DNA from 3 places in the Virgibacillus salexigens genome. Region 3 is predicted to be linked to each of the others. Evidence: riboswitches for the same ligand, from Rfam matches in the RefSeq annotation. Region 3 holds a riboswitch; each other region holds the start of a gene.
What was found. Region 3 has a riboswitch for S-adenosylmethionine ahead of BN990_RS06895 (methionine ABC transporter ATP-binding protein). Riboswitches for the same ligand answer to the same signal wherever they lie in the genome.
Positions count from the first base shown of each region.

Region 1 (6,562 bases), 220 kb from region 3:
GTAAATACGCTCAAAAATGTATCTTTCCAAATACCCACATTAGCTAAATCTACAAAGTTATTCAACCCAACCCAGCTCAATAAATGACGTGGTGGAGCATTGTATTGATTGTAATCAGTAAATGCCAAAGCTAGCATAAACATTAAAGGTACAACTACGATAAATAAAAGCATCAATAAACCAGGCAGAATCATAAAATATGGAAAACCATTGTTATAAAAGGCAGCCATACCTTGAATTAAAGTTGGATTTGATCTATGATTCTCCCTAGCAATTGCATCTGATCTAGCATCTTTCAAATTATAAAGATAGATTGCAATACCAAACCCTAAAATGATGAGTGAAATTAACCCTTGTATAAGTAATTGAATCGAATGATGGTCACGCGGAATAGTTCCTAGTGTGAATAATCCCCATATTCCAATATCAATATAGTTCCATGTTGTAATTAAGAATGAAACCGTCACAATCAATAAGCTAATACCTTTCAAAAAACGACGATTATAAAATTGTCCTAATCCTGGAATAATTGATAAAATCGTAGCAATATTACGAGGTTTTTTTATCCAGGCACTGCCACTATTATGATTTGTTGCCATTCCAGTATCCTCCTATATTTCCCGAATCACTTGATCATTCTAAAATGATCAAGTGAAACATTTATGGTGAGTTATCTCCCCATAGATTGTTCCTAATTTGCTCCAGAAGCGTCTATTTGACCCTGAATGGTTTCAACAGCTTCATCAAGGACATCTTTCACTGGTTCTCCTTTAGAAATAAAATTTAATGCATCGTTGATCGGATCCCAAACTTGCTGCATTGCAGGAACACTTGGCATTGGCTCTCCAAACTTTGTTTGTTCTGCAAATGCAGAAAAGATCGGATCCTCCGCAATAGCTGGATCCTCCATTGCATCATCACGGGCTGGGATTTCCCCAGCAATATCGTAATATGTCATAGAGTTTTCATAGTTTGTAATATATGCCATTAAATGCTCAGCCCACTCTTTGTTGTCTGAGTAATACGACAACATATATGATTTAACTCCTACAAATGATTTCGGGTTTTCTCCATTGTCCAAAATAGGTAATGGAACTGCACCGAGGTCGTTGCCTAGCGCCTCCGAGTATTCTCTTACCATCCAAGGCCCATTGATAACCGTTGACACTTTTCCTTCTTGAAATAATCCATTCATAATATCTGGAGTTAAATCTTGAGGAATATAGTTGTTATCGAACCATTTCTGAACAAGTTGACCACCCTCTACAGAACCTTCATTAGCTAATCCAATATCTGAAATATCATAGTTTCCATCTTCATTTGCAAACACATATGCTCCATTCCCAGAAAAGAAAGGATAAACAAAATAAAAATTAGCTGCTTCCATTAAAAATCCAAATTGGTCTTTGCTTGTATCTGTATCTCTCTCTGCAATTGACATAACATCTTGTATCGTTTCCGGAGTTTTTTCTACTAACGATTTATTATAATACATCGCATACGTTTCAATGACGGCAGGATATCCCCAATATTCATCTTCAAATTGAACTGCTTGCAGTGCGGTATCAGTGTAACCGCTTTCTTTATTTCCAAAGTTAACTGGATCTACTAATCCTCTAAGTACTAGATCACCAATTCGATCATGTGGTTGAAAAATAATGTCTGGACCATTCCCTGCAGGTCCTTCCACATCAAGCTTTTCCACTTGTTCCAGCATATCCACAGGAACCATATCTACCTTAATCCCGGTTTCCTCTGTGTATTTATTTGTAATTTGTTGAACTGCTTCTTGCTGTTTTTCCTCGGCATTTACCCAAAGTTTAAGAGAATCTGGCTTCTCCGGCATTTCATCCCCTGCTGCTTTCCCTTCATTGGTAGAATTTTCTTTTGGTTCGGTATTATCTGGACCACATGCAATTAAAATCACAGCTACCAATACCATTGTTAATGAATAAATCAAGCTCTTTTTCACTTGTACCCCTCCCATGATTTAATAGAGAACTGCATAAATAATGAAAACGTTTGCGCAATCATTATAACTTAATTATACATATTTCCCTAAAAATTACAACTCCATTTTAGAAACTTCTAATTATTTAATTAATAACTAATAAAACGCTTACATTATCATAGCATTAATGCTATGATAATTATAAACATTGGTAATGTATTTAAAAATTAATTAGTATTTAGCGCAAACGATTGTACAGAGGGAGGTAAAAAATGAATAAAGAAGCAATCTATCATCGTCCAAAAGATAATTTTGCGTATGCCTATGATAATGAGACCCTTCATTTAGTACTACGGACCAAAAAAAATGATCTAGAAATGGTGGAACTTGTATTTGGTGATCCTTATGATTGGATAGATAATCAGTGGCAGAGCGTGTCAAAACACATGAAAAAAACCGGTACAACAAGCTTACATGACTATTGGTTTATTGCTGTGAAACCGAATTATCGTAGAATGCGCTATGCGTTTATTTGCTCGAATGAACACGAATCTTGTATTTATAGTGAAGGTGGAATATTTGCAAGTTTCCCCTCGGATATTGCTAATTATTTTTGTTTTCCTTACTTAAGCTCCATTGATGTATTTAATGCACCAGATTGGGTGAAAGATACGGTATGGTACCAACTATTTCCTGAACGATTTGCTAATGGTAATGAACAGTTAAATCCAAAAGGCAGTTTGCCATGGGGCTCTGCAGATCCAACACCTACTAATTTCTTTGGGGGAGACTTGGAAGGAATTATTCAACACCTCGATTACCTTGTCGATTTAGGAATCAATGGGATATACCTAACCCCTATCTTCAAGGCATATTCCAATCATAAATACGATACGATCGATTACATGGAAATTGATCCACAATTTGGAGATAAAGCTACATTTCGTCTATTTGTCCAAGAATGCCATCAACGAGGAATCAAAGTAATGCTAGATGCTGTCTTTAATCATAGTGGATATTATTTCCCACCTTTTCAAGATGTGTTGAAAAATCAAGAAGTGTCTATCTATAAAGATTGGTTTCATATTTGGAATTTCCCTATAGTAACCAAACCACGTCCGAATTACGATACATTTGCATTTGTGCCTACAATGCCTAAATTAAATACGAAGAATAAGGAAGTCAGAGACTATTTATTAAAGGTCGCAACATATTGGGTAGAAACATTTGATATCGATGGCTGGCGATTAGATGTTGCAAATGAAGTGGATCACCATTTCTGGAGAATGTTTCGACAAGCCGTCAAAGAAGTGAAATCAGATGTTTATATTCTAGGTGAAATCTGGCATGACTCTATGCCATGGCTACACGGTGACCAGTTTGATGCCGTTATGAATTACCCATTTACTAATGGAGCGATTGACTTTTTTGCTAAACAAAACATGAATGCTGCTACATTCACCGAGACCATCACTAGTGTTTTACATATGTATCCACAAAATGTGAATGAAGTCGCTTTTAATCTATTGGATAGTCATGATACCCCACGCATCTTAACTTTAGCAAATGACAATGAAGCCCGTGTAAAGCTATTGTACCTTTTTCAATTATCCTTTGTTGGAACACCTTGTATTTATTATGGTGATGAAATAGGAATGGCTGGTGATACAGATCCAGGGTGTCGTGCATGTATGCAGTGGAACCCTAACCAGCAAAAACAAGAACTGTATCGATTTGTCCAGTCTCTTATTCATTTACGCAAGACAAATCCACTTTTTGGTAACCATAGTGACATTCAATTTCTCCAATCGAATGATGCAAGCAACACCATTGTATATGAGAAAAACGACGGACATCATCGGCTCGTCTTCTTTCTTAATGCGGGTGAAAAAGAGGCAAACATAACTAGAGATATCCTACGTATAAGCAGTTGTAAATATCTAACTGAATGGCATATTCAAAACCAGCAAGCAAGGAAATATAGAATTGATGAATTACCAACTTCAATTACGGTACCCCCTCTTCATTTCCGTATTTTTGAAATTGTATAAACTTAAATTAAAAAAATACTTTTTTGGGAATTTCGAAAATTATCTTGACAGCCACATTCGTTTCTAAGATAATGAGTACAATCAAAATTTCATATTAACCTATCAAGAGTCAGGGGAGGAAACTGGTCCATTGATCCTGCGGCAACCATACTCTATTTGTTATTCCGAGTAAAGGTGCTAAATCCAGCAAACGAAACTTGTTTGAAAGATGGGAATTGTTTAGTAAACAATAATCAAACCTCTTTCAATCGAAAGAGGTTTTTACTTTTTTACTTGATAGGTAATGTTAACAAATTAAAGGAGGAATGGGATGGCTCGAATCGACGACAAGAAAATCAATGACATTACTGAAGCTCTAGAGAAGATTGAATTCGGATCATTAGCAATTACGATACATGAAGGAGAAATTACGCAGATTGACACAACGGAAAAGAAACGGTACCCGTTACAATCAAAACGAAAAAAACATGTAAACGGGTAACGACGTGCTTATTGGAACACCAAAAGCACAGTTAAAGATTATTTACAAGGGAAACCGAATAAACGATTAACATGCTAATTAGACGACTAAAGGCATCCATTGAAATTAAGGTATTTGTATTTCCTTTATTAATTTGGATGCCTTTTTTTAACTTTCATATGGAAAGGAGACGTAACATGGACTTGTTAGCCGAATTAGATAAACGAATCTTAATCGGCGATGGTGCAATGGGAACTTTACTTTATTCCTATGGGGTCGATCATTGTTTTGAAGCATTAAATCTTTCTCATCAAGAACAAATTGCACATATTCATGAATCTTACATTCATGCAGGTGCTGATCTTATTCAAACTAATACATATGGGGCAAACTATATGAAGCTCGCAAGATATGGTCTTGAAGATCAAGTAAAAAAGATAAATACCGAAGCCATAAAAATTGCGAAACAAGCTGCAAATGAAGAAACTTTTGTTCTTGGCACTATCGGTGGTATTCACGGCACACAAACGCTGCAAGCCAAAACAGATGAAATCAAAAGAAGTTTTCGAGAACAGTTGTACTGCCAATTATTAGAAGGTGTAGATGGACTTATCTTAGAGACCTATTATGATCTTGAAGAATTAATTACTGTTTTAGAGATTGCAAGAGACGAAACAAATCTTCCAATTATTGCAAATGTATCAATGCACGAACCTGGTATCTTACAAAATGGGATACTTCTACCCGATGCACTAAAGCGATTAGAGAATACTGGCGCGGATATCGTGGGGATTAACTGTCGACTTGGCCCATTTCATATGCTTGAATCACTGAAAGATGTCCCATTACTAGATAAAGCATTTTTAGCAGCTTATCCAAACGCTAGTTTACCAGCTTATCGTGACGGCAAATTAATCTACGAAGATGAACCGAACTATTTCAAAAACTGTGCGACCGATTTTCGCAACGAAGGCATTCGCTTACTAGGTGGGTGTTGTGGAACTACCCCAGCCCATATAAAAGCAGCAGCTGATGCCATCAAACATACAAAGCCAATTAAGGAAAAGATTGTACCAGTTAAGCCACGCCCCATTAAGGTCAGCGAACAGAAAGAACAATCAGAGTCAGGTCTAATTGATATTGTTCAACAACGACATGCTGTAATTGTTGAATTCGATGCACCAAAACATTTAGATACATCCGAGTACTTAAATGGGATTAACGCCTTGAACGATGTAGGGGTAGATGCGATCACATTAGCGGATAATTCGCTAGCTACACCACGAATTAGTAATATTGCTGTAGCAGCAAAAATCCAACAAGAAATTGGGGTAAGGCCGCTAGTGCACTTAACCTGCCGAGATCGCAATCTCATTGGACTGCAATCGCATCTTATGGGATTACATACCTTAGGAATCCATGAAATACTTGCTATTACTGGGGACCCTACTAAAATCGGGGATTTTCCTGGAGCAACTTCCGTTTTTGATGTTACGTCATTCGATTTAATAAAATTAATCAAACAATTTAACCAAGGGATATCGTTGTCTGGAAAATCCCTAAAGAAACCAACAAACTTTCAAGTTGGTGCTGCATTTAATCCGAATGTAGCCCACATAGATAAAGCGGTAAAACGAATGGAACGAAAAATGGAACGTGGAGCGGATTATTTTTTAACACAACCTGTTTATAGCAAAGAGACGATTGTTGCGTTGGCTAACAAAACCAAACATATTGATAAACCGATATTCATTGGGATTATGCCGCTTACATCTTCGAGAAATGCTGAGTTCCTGCATAATGAAGTGCCGGGAATTAAAATGCCAGATGTGATTAGAGAAAGGATGAAAGCAGTAGCTGATGATAAACAACGTTCTATTGATCAAGGAATTCAAATTGCAAAAGAACTGCTTGATACGGCATTGGAACACTTTCAAGGAATTTACATTGTAACGCCATTTATGCGTTATGACATAAGTATTGAATTGGTTACGTATATGCAAGCGCGTGTACAACTTCTTTCCACATCGAAAATGACATAATTAAAAAAATAGTATTGGAGGAATTGATAATGACTGCTATTAGTTCAAATCTTGGTTA
Region 1 is NZ_CCDP010000001.1:1,300,493-1,307,054, reverse strand. It holds gene BN990_RS05830 (carbohydrate ABC transporter permease) at 1-599, opposite strand, end outside; gene BN990_RS05825 (sugar ABC transporter substrate-binding protein) at 692-1,972, opposite strand; gene BN990_RS05820 (glycoside hydrolase family 13 protein) at 2,224-4,002, shown strand; SAM riboswitch class I at 4,099-4,217, shown strand; gene BN990_RS21830 (YezD family protein) at 4,313-4,483, shown strand; gene BN990_RS05815 (bifunctional homocysteine S-methyltransferase/methylenetetrahydrofolate reductase) at 4,660-6,504, shown strand; gene metE (5-methyltetrahydropteroyltriglutamate--homocysteine S-methyltransferase) at 6,531-6,562, shown strand, end outside.
Region 1: another riboswitch for S-adenosylmethionine. It lies ahead of BN990_RS21830 (YezD family protein); the one in region 3 lies ahead of BN990_RS06895 (methionine ABC transporter ATP-binding protein).

Region 2 (6,562 bases), on a different contig from region 3:
CTAAGCAAATCCCGATAATCGGGATCTCTTGATGTAAAAAATGTACAAGGTCTAAACAAATCCCTGCATTATCTGGTGTTCCTGGTCCAGGTGAAAGGAGAATTGCTGAAGGCTGTAATTGTCTAATCTCTTCTATTGTAATGGCATCATTTCGTATAACTTTTACTTGATGATCAAGTTGTTTTACATATTGAACAAGGTTAAATGTAAATGAGTCATAATTATCGATGACGAGAATCATAGTTGTTCCTACTCTCTTATTTACTACTTTAAAGGTATTATAGCAGATTTAGCTAATTACGCATAAGCTTGTACAGCATAAAGTGCTTGCTGCAAATCTTCAATAAGTTCGTCTGCTTGTTCAATACCAACAGAAAAACGCAATAGGCGATCGTCAACACCTCGTTTTATCCGTTCTTCTTTTGGAATATCTGCATGGGTTTGGGTCGCAGGGTATGTAATAAAGCTTTCTACTCCTCCTAAACTTTCCGCGAATATAATTAATTGAAGCTGTTGCAAGAAGTGATCAACCCACGCACTATTGTGAAGCCGGAAGGATAACATACCACCTTTTCCAGGGTATAAGACATCATTAATCATTGGATGTTCTTCTAAAAAGGAAACCATTGCTTTGGCATTTGATTCCTGTTTTTCAATACGTAAAGCTAATGTTTTTAACCCCCTTATCAGTAACCAAGAATCGAAAGGGGATAGTACTGCCCCTGAGGCATTATGGAAATTAGCGAGTTTTTCACATAGGTCTTTCCCTTTTGCAATCACTAAACCAGCTAACACATCGTTATGCCCTCCAATATACTTGGTTGCACTATGAATAACAATATCCGCTCCTAGTTCAAGAGGACGTTGTAATAATGGCGTATAAAAAGTATTATCAACAATGAATAATAAGTTGAATTGTTGTGCAACTTTTGCAATATGCGCGATGTCCATTTCTTGCATTAGAGGGTTAGTGGGTGTTTCGATAAAAATTGCTTTCGTCTTTTGTGAAATCCGTTGTTTAGTTTCCGTATCATCTTTTAAATTTGTATACGTTGTTTTAATATCGTAAGCTTCTGCATAATGCTGTAACAACCGATAAGTTCCGCCGTAAACATCATCCAATACTAGTAATTCATCACCAGCACGAAACAATGAAAATACTAATTGAATTGCAGCCATACCAGAACTACAGGCGTAACCATGATCACCTGATTCTAAGTTTGCTATGCCTTCTTCCAGTAAGGATCGAGTAGGGTTTTTGGTTCTTGTATAATCATAACCTGTTGATTGACCTAGACCTTGATGCTGGAATGCTGTAGATAGGTAAAGCGGAGGATTTACTGCTCCTGTTTTTTCGTCGCTTTTGTTCCCCAATTGTACTAACTCCGTTTCTATACTTCTTTTTTTCATGTATAATCATCCCTTCATTTCAACAAATAAAAACCCTCTTCTCACGGATTAAGAAGAGGGTTTTTGCAGTACAATAGATTTAACTCTTCTTATCTTTATGCTATGCTGCATCTGGAATTGGCACAGTACTAAAAGTCTGCTGCCGAGGCTTCAAAGGGCCAGTCCCTCCACCTCTCTGGATAAGAATACAGTATATAATTGTTGAAAATAGATTACATGGGTTTAATGCAATTGTCAAGGTTGCTTGTAGCATTTATTAGGAATAAGAATCATGATAAGATAACAGAGGAAAAGGGATTGCTATTTTTCAAATATACTTAGAAAAGGTTGGAGAGATTGATGTTAGAAGTGATTGTTCAAAACGGTGAGGAAGCAATACATGCTGAAAATTTTGGTGCTAATCGATTAGAACTCGTAACAGCTATAAGTGAAGGTGGTTTGACACCCAGTTATGGTACAATCAAACACGTACTAAAGAACGTATCTATTCCAGTTCAAATTATGATCCGCCCGCATAGCTATCATTTTAATTATACCTCTTCTGATTTAGAGATTATCATCGAAGATATAAGACAGCTTGCTAAACTAGGGGGATTAAGAATCGTGTTTGGGGCTGTAACAGCTGATTATAAAATCAATACTGCAATTCTAGATCAAATAATACAAGCAGCACCGAATATAGATATTACCTTTCATCGTGCATTTGATGAAGTCGAAGATCAAGTGAACGCCTATTACACATTAACCCAATATAAACAACATGTAAAAAGAATTTTAACATCTGGTGGAAAGGAAAATTGCCAAGCCGGTCAAAATAATTTGGAATCATTAGTTAACCTTGCAAACCAATTACAAGGTCCTGAAATCATGCCAGGGGGAGGCTTGACACCTTCTAATCTGGAACCTATTCATAAGCAAGTACAAGCAGGTCAATATCATTTTGGCAGGTCTTTAAGAATAAAGGGAGATTTCAAGCATTCATTTGATCCGTTAAACTTTAAAAAAGTTGTTAATGTATTAAATAGTTCATATAAACAAGAGAGGAACTAAAATTAATTATTAAAGCGGAATAAACATTCTATTCTATATATCGGAAATAGGCCATGTACTTCGTGGAACATCTGCTGCTAAGGTGAAGGATCCTCGGGTTCTTGGTGTTCATAGGAGTCATGCCTATTTTATTTGCTTTGATTTTACGAACAAGGTACAGTCGATTTTTTAGCTAGATGCTTTTTCTCTCCCGTTTACTTCTAAAATAATTGTAGGAAGTAGTTATAGGATTTGAGCTGTTCTTCAAACGAAGCTACTGGGAAGAACGACCACCCCATCTGTATCATGTATTCTTCATAGTTATCCTGAATGGTAAGTTGCTGTAGCGCCATCTGGACATGTATATGTCGTACATTATCATTTTTCATCATTAATGCAGACAAATAATTTGTATTTGACATGTTTTTAGCAGAAGTATGTGATTCCATAGCGATCCATTGATTCGTTTCATTCAAAGCTGTGGGCGACATAGCATGTAATTTTTGAGAAATAACATCGGCTTCACTTGGTAAAGGGGGCAGTTCCACTAGTTGCGTTTGGTAAGGGTTAATTAAAGCTAACATAACTAGCACATGATTGTATAACACAGAGGATTGCATTACAAGTATATCTTTTAATATTTGATCTGTTGCCAAGTTATTATAGTCTTGTAACTTATGTAACGCACCTTTATGAGCAGTCAAGTGTTCAGTCATTAATCCAAGGTCGATTACGGGTAACTGATTCATATAGAATCACCTCTCCTTATTAGATAGGTATCTTTATACATTATGTTGTTTAGAACAATATATTCGACCTTGATAGGAGGATTTATAAGTAATCCATATTGACAAATGCGTGTGTAGTTTCTAATTGACCTTTCAATTGCTTCGCATGTATATCAGCTCCTTGCACCCAATTTTCTAAATTAAAAATGAGTGGTTTGCGATCTCCACCTAAAGCAAACCATGCTTTTCTTACCTCTGGAAAGTACATAGCGGTATGCAATGTTCCCGCCCAAGCACCATACTTTTTGGAAAAAACTCCTTTATCGGTATCGTTTAACATTCGGAAAGCATGATAAGGTTTTATTGCATCAGCTTGAAGCGTTTGTATTGCTTGATACCTTTGGAAAGAATCATCCATACGATATCGGTTTTCATCCGTTAGTTGTTCAAAATGGTTGGTACATATATTGGATTTTTGCAGAGCGATTGACCGAGGTGATGCTTCAATAATAATTGATTGCCTGTTGCGGTCAATGACACAATAACTAAATGAATGGCGATGGGGAATTTCTTTTAGTAATGAGATCGCATCTCCGATCGTTGCGCAATTTTCTAATACGATTCTACCAATCATATTACATAGGAAACCATCTTGTGATTTTTTACGGTTTATAAAGTTATACCCCATTGCAAGTCCTTTCTCATTCATTCCATCTGTTCTTCCTGTAATTTGCATTGTCGGCCCAATTGTAGCAAAGCCATGATCTGTAGGCTGGTAGATAGCGTATCGTCCTTCATAAGAAGAAGGGTCGTTATCATAATTTCGAACCAGATAATGAGAACCCGTGTATATGGAGCAGCCACTCCTGCCGTATTCTAAATAATAGCCTCCAAAATCTTGGATCGCATCTTCCATTTTCATTGATAAAGCATCTGCTAGACCTTTTAATTCCTCCCAAATACCAGGGGCGAAATGATGTAACATTTGTTTAACCGTATTTATATCAACAATAAAATGCCGAAATTTTTGGGATTCCCATTGGATTTTACGATTGTGCAAAATGGGAGATTGCTTAAGCAATTTCCCTTGGTAAACACCGTAATCATAGTGTGATCCGCGAAATTGAATAACATCACTATATACTTGTTTCATTACAGTCTCCTTTAAAAAGATAGTATGGTTAATTGAATGAAACACCTTGAGTTTACTTTATTATAAAGAATAAGGATATGAATATGCTTATTGAATGACAAAAGGTGAGCTTTGCTTATCATGCAGTTGCTTGTTTGTCAATAGAATACAAAAAAGTTGCCGAGCCTATTAAACTGTACTCGACAACTTGTTCAACTTACATAGAAAACAGGTGATAAATATTAATCTTTATGCTTTTGTTCATTCGTCTTATTATTAAATTCATTCTCACTTGCAAATTCAACATCACCACGTTGTTTATTATGCTTATTTCGATTATTTTGTTTACCTTTATCTTTGTTTCGATTCTTATTTTCCTCAGACATACCAAAACCTCCTAAAGTTAAGAATAGGTATAGCATGTCCGAATAAAAAAAAGCTATGCAAATACGGCTTGAATTCTTTTGTTGACACAAAACGTAACACCAGTTATGATAGAAAAATAAATCTGACTAATTTTATCAGAAAAGGATGTTTTGGATGACAACAAAGGTTCAACCGATCAATGAAGTAAAAGATCCAATCCCTAAAGACAATACGGGGTTAAATAAATCACAGACGCCATTAATTATTGGCGGATTAGTTGTAGCAGCACTTCTGTTAATCTATTTACTAGCTACACAGCAAGTTGCTCAACCTTTGCTCTTAGTAATTGGGCTCTTGCTTGGATATACACTGTTCCATGCGCGTTTTGGTTTTACTTCTGCTTTTAGGAGATTTATGTCGGTAGGAAATGGGCAAGCACTTCGTTCCCATATGCTTATGTTGGCAGTAGCGGTAACATTATTTGCGCCTATATTAGCGTTTGGATATTCCTTCTTCGGAGGAGAAGTAGCTGGATACGTATCACCAGTTGGTGTAAGTCTCTTAGTAGGAGCATTTATGTTTGGAATTGGTATGCAGCTTGGAGGAGGCTGTGCCTCAGGTACGCTGTATGCTGTAGGTGGTGGACGTTCCGTTATGTTTGTAACCTTATTGTTCTTTATTGTTGGCTCGACAATTGGGGCAAAGCATTTAACATTTTGGACAGAAGACTTACCATCATTCGAACCAATTTCTCTAGCAACCTCAACTGGACTTGGATATGGGGGAGCATGGATTGTATCCATTGCATTATTTGGTTTAATCGCGTGGATTACATTAGTTGTAGAACGAAAACGAAAAGCCCCTAAAATGGCACCAGTACCTTCAACGAAAGGGTGGAAACGCATCTTCCGCGGATCTTGGCCACTCTTTGCTGCGGCAATTGTATTAGCAGTTTTAAATGCATTAACATTAATGACTCGTGGTGCCCCGTGGGGGATTACCTCAGCATTTGCACTTTGGGGTTCAAAAGTAGCTCAATTCTTTGGAGTTGACGTTACCAGTTGGGGGTATTGGCAAGGTGCCAATGCTCAAGTACTAGAATCATCTATCTTTGCAGATTCGACAACAGTGCTTAATTTAGGTGTTATCCTCGGTGCTTTTCTAGCTTCTGCAGCGGGTGGATTATTTAAATTTACGAAATTAAATCTAAAAAATATAGCTGCATCGATTATTGGTGGTCTTTTAATGGGATATGGTGCAAGATTAGCATTTGGATGTAATATTGGTGCATATTTTGGTGGCATAGCATCCTTTAGCTTACATGGGTATGTATGGGGAATACTCGCCTTAGCTGGGACATTTATTGCGCTATATCTTCGACCATTATTTGGACTATCCGTTCCAAAATCTAAGGACTCCTTTTGTTAAAAGTAGAATTGAACTATCGCAAAATTATTTTGCGGTAGTTTTTTTCTTTCATACCACTATGTTAGCGCTTTCTTCGAGATGGATAATTTGATCCAGGAAGAAATTCCCTTTAATTTTTACGTTATTTTTATATACTTTTAATCATAGATTAATAGATTCTCAGTAAGATATGGGTGGACAAAATTAGTAAAGGAGGAAGTATCTTGATTAGTAAAGGGTCTAGAAAAAAAATACTATCTGTTGCTGTTATGACAACTTTAGTATTCGGAAGCTTTGCTACAAGTAGTTTAGAAGTTGAAGCTAAGTCGTATAAGTCGAATCAAGGCAAGGTGAAAAATGTTATTTTTTTGATCGGTGATGGAATGGGTCCTGCCTACACGACAGCATATCGATCGTTCAAAGACAATAAAGACCCATATGTTGAAGAGACAGCATTTGATAAACATTTAGTAGGGATGCAGCAAACGTA
Region 2 is NZ_CCDP010000002.1:53,463-60,024, reverse strand. It holds gene BN990_RS13120 (anthranilate synthase component II) at 1-241, opposite strand, end outside; gene BN990_RS13115 (methionine biosynthesis PLP-dependent protein) at 298-1,410, opposite strand; SAM riboswitch class I at 1,497-1,596, opposite strand; gene BN990_RS13110 (copper homeostasis protein CutC) at 1,750-2,460, shown strand; gene BN990_RS13105 (spore coat protein) at 2,661-3,188, opposite strand; gene BN990_RS13100 (C45 family autoproteolytic acyltransferase/hydolase) at 3,271-4,320, opposite strand; gene BN990_RS22940 (hypothetical protein) at 4,542-4,685, opposite strand; gene BN990_RS13095 (YeeE/YedE family protein) at 4,840-6,093, shown strand; gene BN990_RS13090 (alkaline phosphatase) at 6,342-6,562, shown strand, end outside.
Region 2: another riboswitch for S-adenosylmethionine. It lies ahead of BN990_RS13115 (methionine biosynthesis PLP-dependent protein); the one in region 3 lies ahead of BN990_RS06895 (methionine ABC transporter ATP-binding protein).

Region 3 (6,562 bases):
TATTCCACTATTAATAGGGAATCATCCTTTCTTGTTTTTGACACTAATAAGCGTATCACAAGTTTATTTCCCTAAACAAAGTGAATTAAAACGCATTTATCCATTTATATAATAAATTTTCCTCTATAACTTTGCTGAAAAAATTCTGTTCCGCTTTTTACGATCATATCCTTCATTATTCTCCCAATTACAAAATTGTTTAAAAATTAAGGCTATCCCCTTAAAAAGAGATAGCCTTTGTCCATCATTATTTTTGATTCCCACTTACCGGTACAACTGCACCACCATATTCCTCTTCCATAAATTGCTGTATTTCATCTGAATGTAATACTTCCACTAGTTTATTTAATGCTTCATTATCTTTATTCTCTGCTTTCACTGCAACTACATTCACATATGGAGAATCTTCATCTTCTACCATTAATGAATCCTCTAGCGGATTTAAGCCAGCCCCAATTGCATAGTTTGTATTAATCACAACTAATGCATTCTCATCTGATTCATAAAAATCAGGAAGCATTGCTGGACCATAATCTGGCGAAAACTTCAGGTTCTTCGGATTTTCCGTAATATCATCAATGGTTGCTTCTGCTTTCTTTACATTTTCATCTAATTTTATTAAGCCATTTTTCTCAAATAAAGATAGTACCCGGCCATGATCTGCTACGGCATTACTCATTACAACTTCTGTTCCTTCAGGAATAGCTTCTAAGCTAGAAATCCCTTTCGAATAAACACCCATTGGCTCAATGTGAATCCCATCAATATAATCTAAATCATATCCTGTATCTTCAATTGTTTGTTCCAGATAAGGAATATGCTGAAAATAATTGGCATCAATTTCGCCATTTGCTAAGTCATCATTAGGAAGAACATAATCCTCATATTCTTCAATTTCAAGCGTAATTCCTTGTTCTTCAAGGATTGGCTTGGCTTGTTCAAGAATTTCTGCATGAGGAACGCTTGAAGCGCCTACTTTTATTGTATTTGGATCTGAAGAACCTTCTTCTCCTCCACATGCAGCTAAGATAATACCTAAACTAATAAAAAGTACGATTGAAGTAATTAGTTTTTTCATTGTTTTCGCTCCTCTTGCTTGTCTTATTTTTCTAACGCTTATCTAATTTTCGTGTAATAAAGTCCCCAAGGAATTGGAAGATAAATACGATAACCACAATAATAACGGAACAGATGAGTACGACATCAAAATCTCTTCGTTGGAAACCAGAATAATATGCATAACTTCCTAACCCACCTGCACCTATTGCTCCAGCCATAGCTGTGTACCCGATTAATGCAATTGCTGTTACCGTAATTCCCGAGATTAATGCTGGCATGGATTCTGGTAACAACACCTTAAAGATGATAGTACTTGTTTTGGCTCCCATTGCTTTGGCAGCTTCTACAACCCCTTTATCAACTTCACGTAAAGCAATTTCCACTAGCCTTGCATAGAATGGCGCAGAACCAATAATTAATGCCGGCAAAGCAGCCTTTGGCCCACGTATGGTACCCATTAAAAACTCTGTAAATGGAAATAACAATAAAATTAATATGATAAATGGAATCGCGCGAAAGATATTAACAAACGATGCTGTTGTAACGTTCAGTACTTTATTTTGCCACATACCGCCATTTCTAGTAAGGAATAATAATAAACCTAATAATATTCCAAATACGAAAGTTCCAATTAAAGCAATAATTGTCATATAAAATGTTTCATATGTTGCCGTCGTTAAGTCTTCTAATTTAAGATTTGGAAATAATTCAGTCAGCATCACGGACAACCTCCAATTCTACCGAGGTTTGTTCACGAATAAACGTAATCGCTTGGGTGACATCATCCTGATTACCACCCATTTGGATGAACAATGTGCCATAAGCCCCTGCCTGAGTTTGTGTGATTTTCCCCTGCAATATACTCACATCTACCTGATATGTTTTAATAATTTGGCTGATCAAAGCATCGTTGGTTGTTTCCCCAACAAAATGAAGCCTAATAATTTTCCCTTGCTCGTTGTTTTTAATTAATTGGTTAATATCATTATCTTCCTCGTCAGATCCCATTACCTGCTTCACAAATTTTTTGGTAACCGACTGCTGTGGATGCAAGAATACATCTAAGACATTTCCTTGTTCAACCACTTTCCCATTTTCCATCACTGCCACTTGATTGCATATTTTGCGAATGACATGCATCTCATGGGTAATTAAAATGATCGTTAGACCTAATTGTCGGTTAATATCCACTAATAAATCCAAAATCGCATTTGTTGTTTCTGGATCTAAAGCCGAAGTTGCTTCATCACATAATAGAACAGATGGTTTATTAGCTAATGCACGCGCAATTCCAACACGTTGTTTTTGGCCGCCGCTTAATTGTGAAGGATAGGACTGTTCTTTTCCTGAAAGCCCAACTAAATCAATTAATGAATGTACACGCTCTAAACGTTCTTCTTTCGATACACCTGCTATTTCTAATGGAAATGCAATATTCTCTTCCACCGTACGTGACCATAACAGATTAAAATGCTGAAAAATCATACCAATATCTTGTCTAGCTATTCTAAGATCCTTTTTATTCAATGCTGTCACGACTTGATCGTTAATAACTACTCGTCCATTCGTTGGTTCCTCTAAGCGATTGAGTAATCGAACGAAAGTACTTTTACCAGCACCGCTATAACCGATAACACCAAAGATATCTCCTTGATCAATCGAAAGGGTCAAATTATCGACGGCTGTTGTGTCTGTCTTGTTTGATGTAAAAATCTTACTCAAACCCTCTATCGATATCACATGTCTTCCTCCTTCATTTCAAACTATCTATTATTGTACCCTATAAAATAAATAAAAACGCCTTTCTGTAAGAGAACAGAAAGACGTTTGAAATTCGTCATTTCGTCCTCTCATCTGTCAAAGCTATGCTTCGCAGGAATTAGCACCTTTCGAATAAACTTCGTCGAAGGTTGCCGCGGTTTCATAGGGCCAGTCCCTCCACCGCTCAAGATAAGAGTAAAGAATCTATTTATTTTCGATAAACTAAATGTTAGCATGCCGTTATACCCATGTCAATGACTTTTCACTTATTTGTTTGCAAACATTTCAGGTTTGTAAGTTAGTAAAAAGTTATAGATGTTCGGAATATCTTTGAAAGCATAAACCTTTTCTATAATTTCACCATCTCTTTTTATACATAAACAAGGCACACTCTCAATTTGATGTTCTTGCATAAACTCTGGATGGAGGGATGCATTCATTTCATAAAAAATGTCTTCTTGATGCACCGACTCTATTTTTGAAAGCATCGTCCTTGCAAGATTACATGTTCCACAAAAAGGGGTAAAAATATAAAGCAGATAGTTATCCTGTTTCAGCTGATCATTCGTAATTAATTGCAAAATATCACCTTACTATATGAAATTTAAATCAAAAAGATCGGATTAACAGCGATCCGTTTGCTCACTAATGTTTGAGCAAGTATATTTTCAGGTGTTGTAGCTACTTCTCGGTATTCACTACTAATATAAATATGGTTAGCATGTGGTAATTCTCTAGCCAATTGTTTGCGTAACTTTATTCCAGATTCATCTTCATCCACTAGGATATAAACGTCTTTATAATCAAGTGCATAATCTTCTAAAAGTTGATCAAAACGTTCTACACCTAAAGTTCCATTTGTACAAATGATGGTTAGGTCTTCAGAAATCACCTTTTTAATCTGTTTCTTATCTGTCAATCCTTCTACAATGATTATTTTTTCTAATTCATCCGTTATCATCACATAGCACTCCTCAGAAAATCAAGCGACAGGTTTTCATATATTATATGATGAAAAACTGTTATTTAGTGATTGTTTTCATAATAAATGTACAAGTTCTGCTCTGAATAGAATCATTTTCTTCATTGTAAAAACAAGGCTGATTGCAATTGAATTGCATATCAGCCATTACTGTAACTAAATTTAATTAATCCTCGCTTATTATTTCTCCATAACCATCAGCAGATAATAATTCGTCTAACTCTGATTTTTGGCTTGGTTCTACTACTACCATCCAAGCTTTTTCGTAAGGTGACTCATTTACATATTCCGGGTTGTCCTCCAATTCTTCATTCACTTCGACAACCTTGCCACTAATGGGAGCATATAATTCTGAAACGGTTTTAACAGACTCTACACTTCCAAAGGGTTCATTGATCTCTAATTCATCACCTGGTTCAGGGAGTTCAACAAAAACAATATCTCCTAGTTCATCTTGGGCAAAATCCGTAATACCAATACGTACATTGCCATCCTCTTTTTTTACCCATTCATGTTCTTTTGTGTAAAATAATTCCTTTGGTAAGCTCAAAACAATCCCCTCCAATATATCATTCCACTTTCACTATACAAGTTTCCATGACATTTATCCAGCATTTCTTTTTAAATTTTTATAGCCAGTGATCTTGAAACAATTCTTCTTTAAAACCAACCGTTACTTTAGAGCCATCTGTAACAATTGGACGTTTTATTAACATCCCATCCGATGCAAGAATTTCTGCTATTTGTTCATTTGTTGCTTCTTTAATTTTATCCTTGATATGTTGCTCACGATATTTTTTGCCGCTCGTGTTAACAAATTTCTTGGCTGGAAGCCCACTTTTTTGAATTAGATCAAGCAATTGTTCTTTACTAGGTGTCTCTTCAACGATATGTATCGGTTGATATGTAACCTGATTATCTTCGAACCATTTTTTTGCTTTTTTGCATGTCCCGCAATTTGGGTACCAGTAAAATATTACTTCCATATATAAACCTCCTCATCCTATATTGAGCATTATTATAGCAAACGAGCTGTGAAAAGATCGAGCAAAAGAGAGCAGCTATCCGTATTCTTTTTCGTATGTCACATAAATCACAAATAAAATATCCCTTGCACTATGGCAAGGGATGAACAGCTCGATAAATTAAAGGACGTATTTTTCAGCCTCAATAATAGCACCGGCAATTTCACGTTTTTTCGTTATTACATTTGTTGGTGTATGTCTTGTTAATTTACGTAAAGAAGAAAGCATCATTCGTAAGGTGTCTCCCTCTTCAACAGCAATTAATGTTTCTTTTGCATCTGCTTCTATTCGGTTAAATGCCTCTTGTACGTATACTTGTGTGTATAGCAGCTTTTGTTTATTCTTTTCTTCACCCGTATGATTAATCGCTTTTTCGGTACGAAGAATTGCAGATTCCATATTATAAACCTCAGCCACCATGTCTGCAAGATTTACTAAGATTTCTTGTTCTTGCTCAATTTTTTGCATATATTTTTGAGCCGCAAGTCCAGCTGCTAATAGAATGATTTTCTTGGCATTTTTGAGTAAATGTTTTTCCTGTTCCAATGTTTCCGTTCCAACTTCTTCTGGCATTAACATCATTAATTCTTCTTGGAGCCCTTGTGCTTTCTGAAGTAAAGGAAGTTCTCCCTTCATTGCCTTCTTCAATAAGGTACCTGGCACAAGCAATCGATTAATTTCATTTGTACCTTCAAAAATACGATTAATTCGAGAATCACGATACATACGTTCTACTTCATATTCTTGCATAAAACCGTATCCACCGTGTAATTGGACTGCTTCATCCGCAACATAATCCAACAGCTCTGTACAAGTATATTTGTTCATGGAGCATTCAATTTGGTATTCTGCAATGGCACGAGCAACTTCTCTTCCATCATTTAATTGTTCTTGTGTTAACGAACCCATGCGTTGCTCAAAAAGTCCCACTGTACGATAAACAGCACTTTCATTTGCATATATTTCCGATGCCATCGTAGCCAATTTCTCTTTCGTTAAAGCAAAGCTAGAGATAGGTGTATTAAACTGCTTTCGCTCATTTACATATTTTGTAGCTATTTCTAAGCCTCGCTTCGAACTACCAACACCGCCAATTGCCAATTTATAACGACCAACATTCAAAATATTAAACGCAATAACATGACCTCGACCTTTTTCTCCTAATAGATTTTCAATTGGTACTTCAACATCTTCTAATATTAAGGTTCGTGTAGAAGAACTTTTAATTCCCATTTTCTTTTCTTCTGGGCTTGTGGATACACCAGAAAATGCTCTTTCGACAATAAAAGCTGAGAAATGCTCTCCGTCAATTTTTGCATACACTATAAACACGTCGGCAAATGCAGAGTTGGTGATCCATTGTTTTTCTCCGTTTAAAATATAATGGGTGCCTGCTTCATTTAATTTTGCTGTTGTTTTTGCACCTAAGGCATCTGATCCAGAACTAGGTTCTGTCAACGCATAAGCAGCAAGCAATTCCCCAGATGCTAATTTAGGAAGGTATTTTTTCTTTTGCGCTTCGTTACCAAAAAACACTATCGGTAAGGACCCAATCCCAACATGAGCACCATGCGTGACAGAAAAACCGCCAGCACGTGAAAATTTCTCGGTGATCAAGGAAGAGCTAATTTTATCTAAACCCAATCCGCCGTATTCTTCAGGGACATCTGCACCCAGTAAGCCTAAGTCACCAGCTTTTTTTAATAGATCTACCGAATATTCAAATTCGTGGTTC
Region 3 is NZ_CCDP010000001.1:1,523,084-1,529,645, reverse strand. It holds gene BN990_RS06905 (MetQ/NlpA family ABC transporter substrate-binding protein) at 248-1,078, opposite strand; gene BN990_RS06900 (methionine ABC transporter permease) at 1,110-1,778, opposite strand; gene BN990_RS06895 (methionine ABC transporter ATP-binding protein) at 1,768-2,799, opposite strand; SAM riboswitch class I at 2,907-3,016, opposite strand; gene BN990_RS06890 (thioredoxin family protein) at 3,087-3,401, opposite strand; gene BN990_RS06885 (toprim domain-containing protein) at 3,425-3,781, opposite strand; gene gcvH (glycine cleavage system protein GcvH) at 3,969-4,352, opposite strand; gene BN990_RS06875 (arsenate reductase family protein) at 4,432-4,788, opposite strand; gene BN990_RS06870 (acyl-CoA dehydrogenase family protein) at 4,948-6,562, opposite strand, start outside.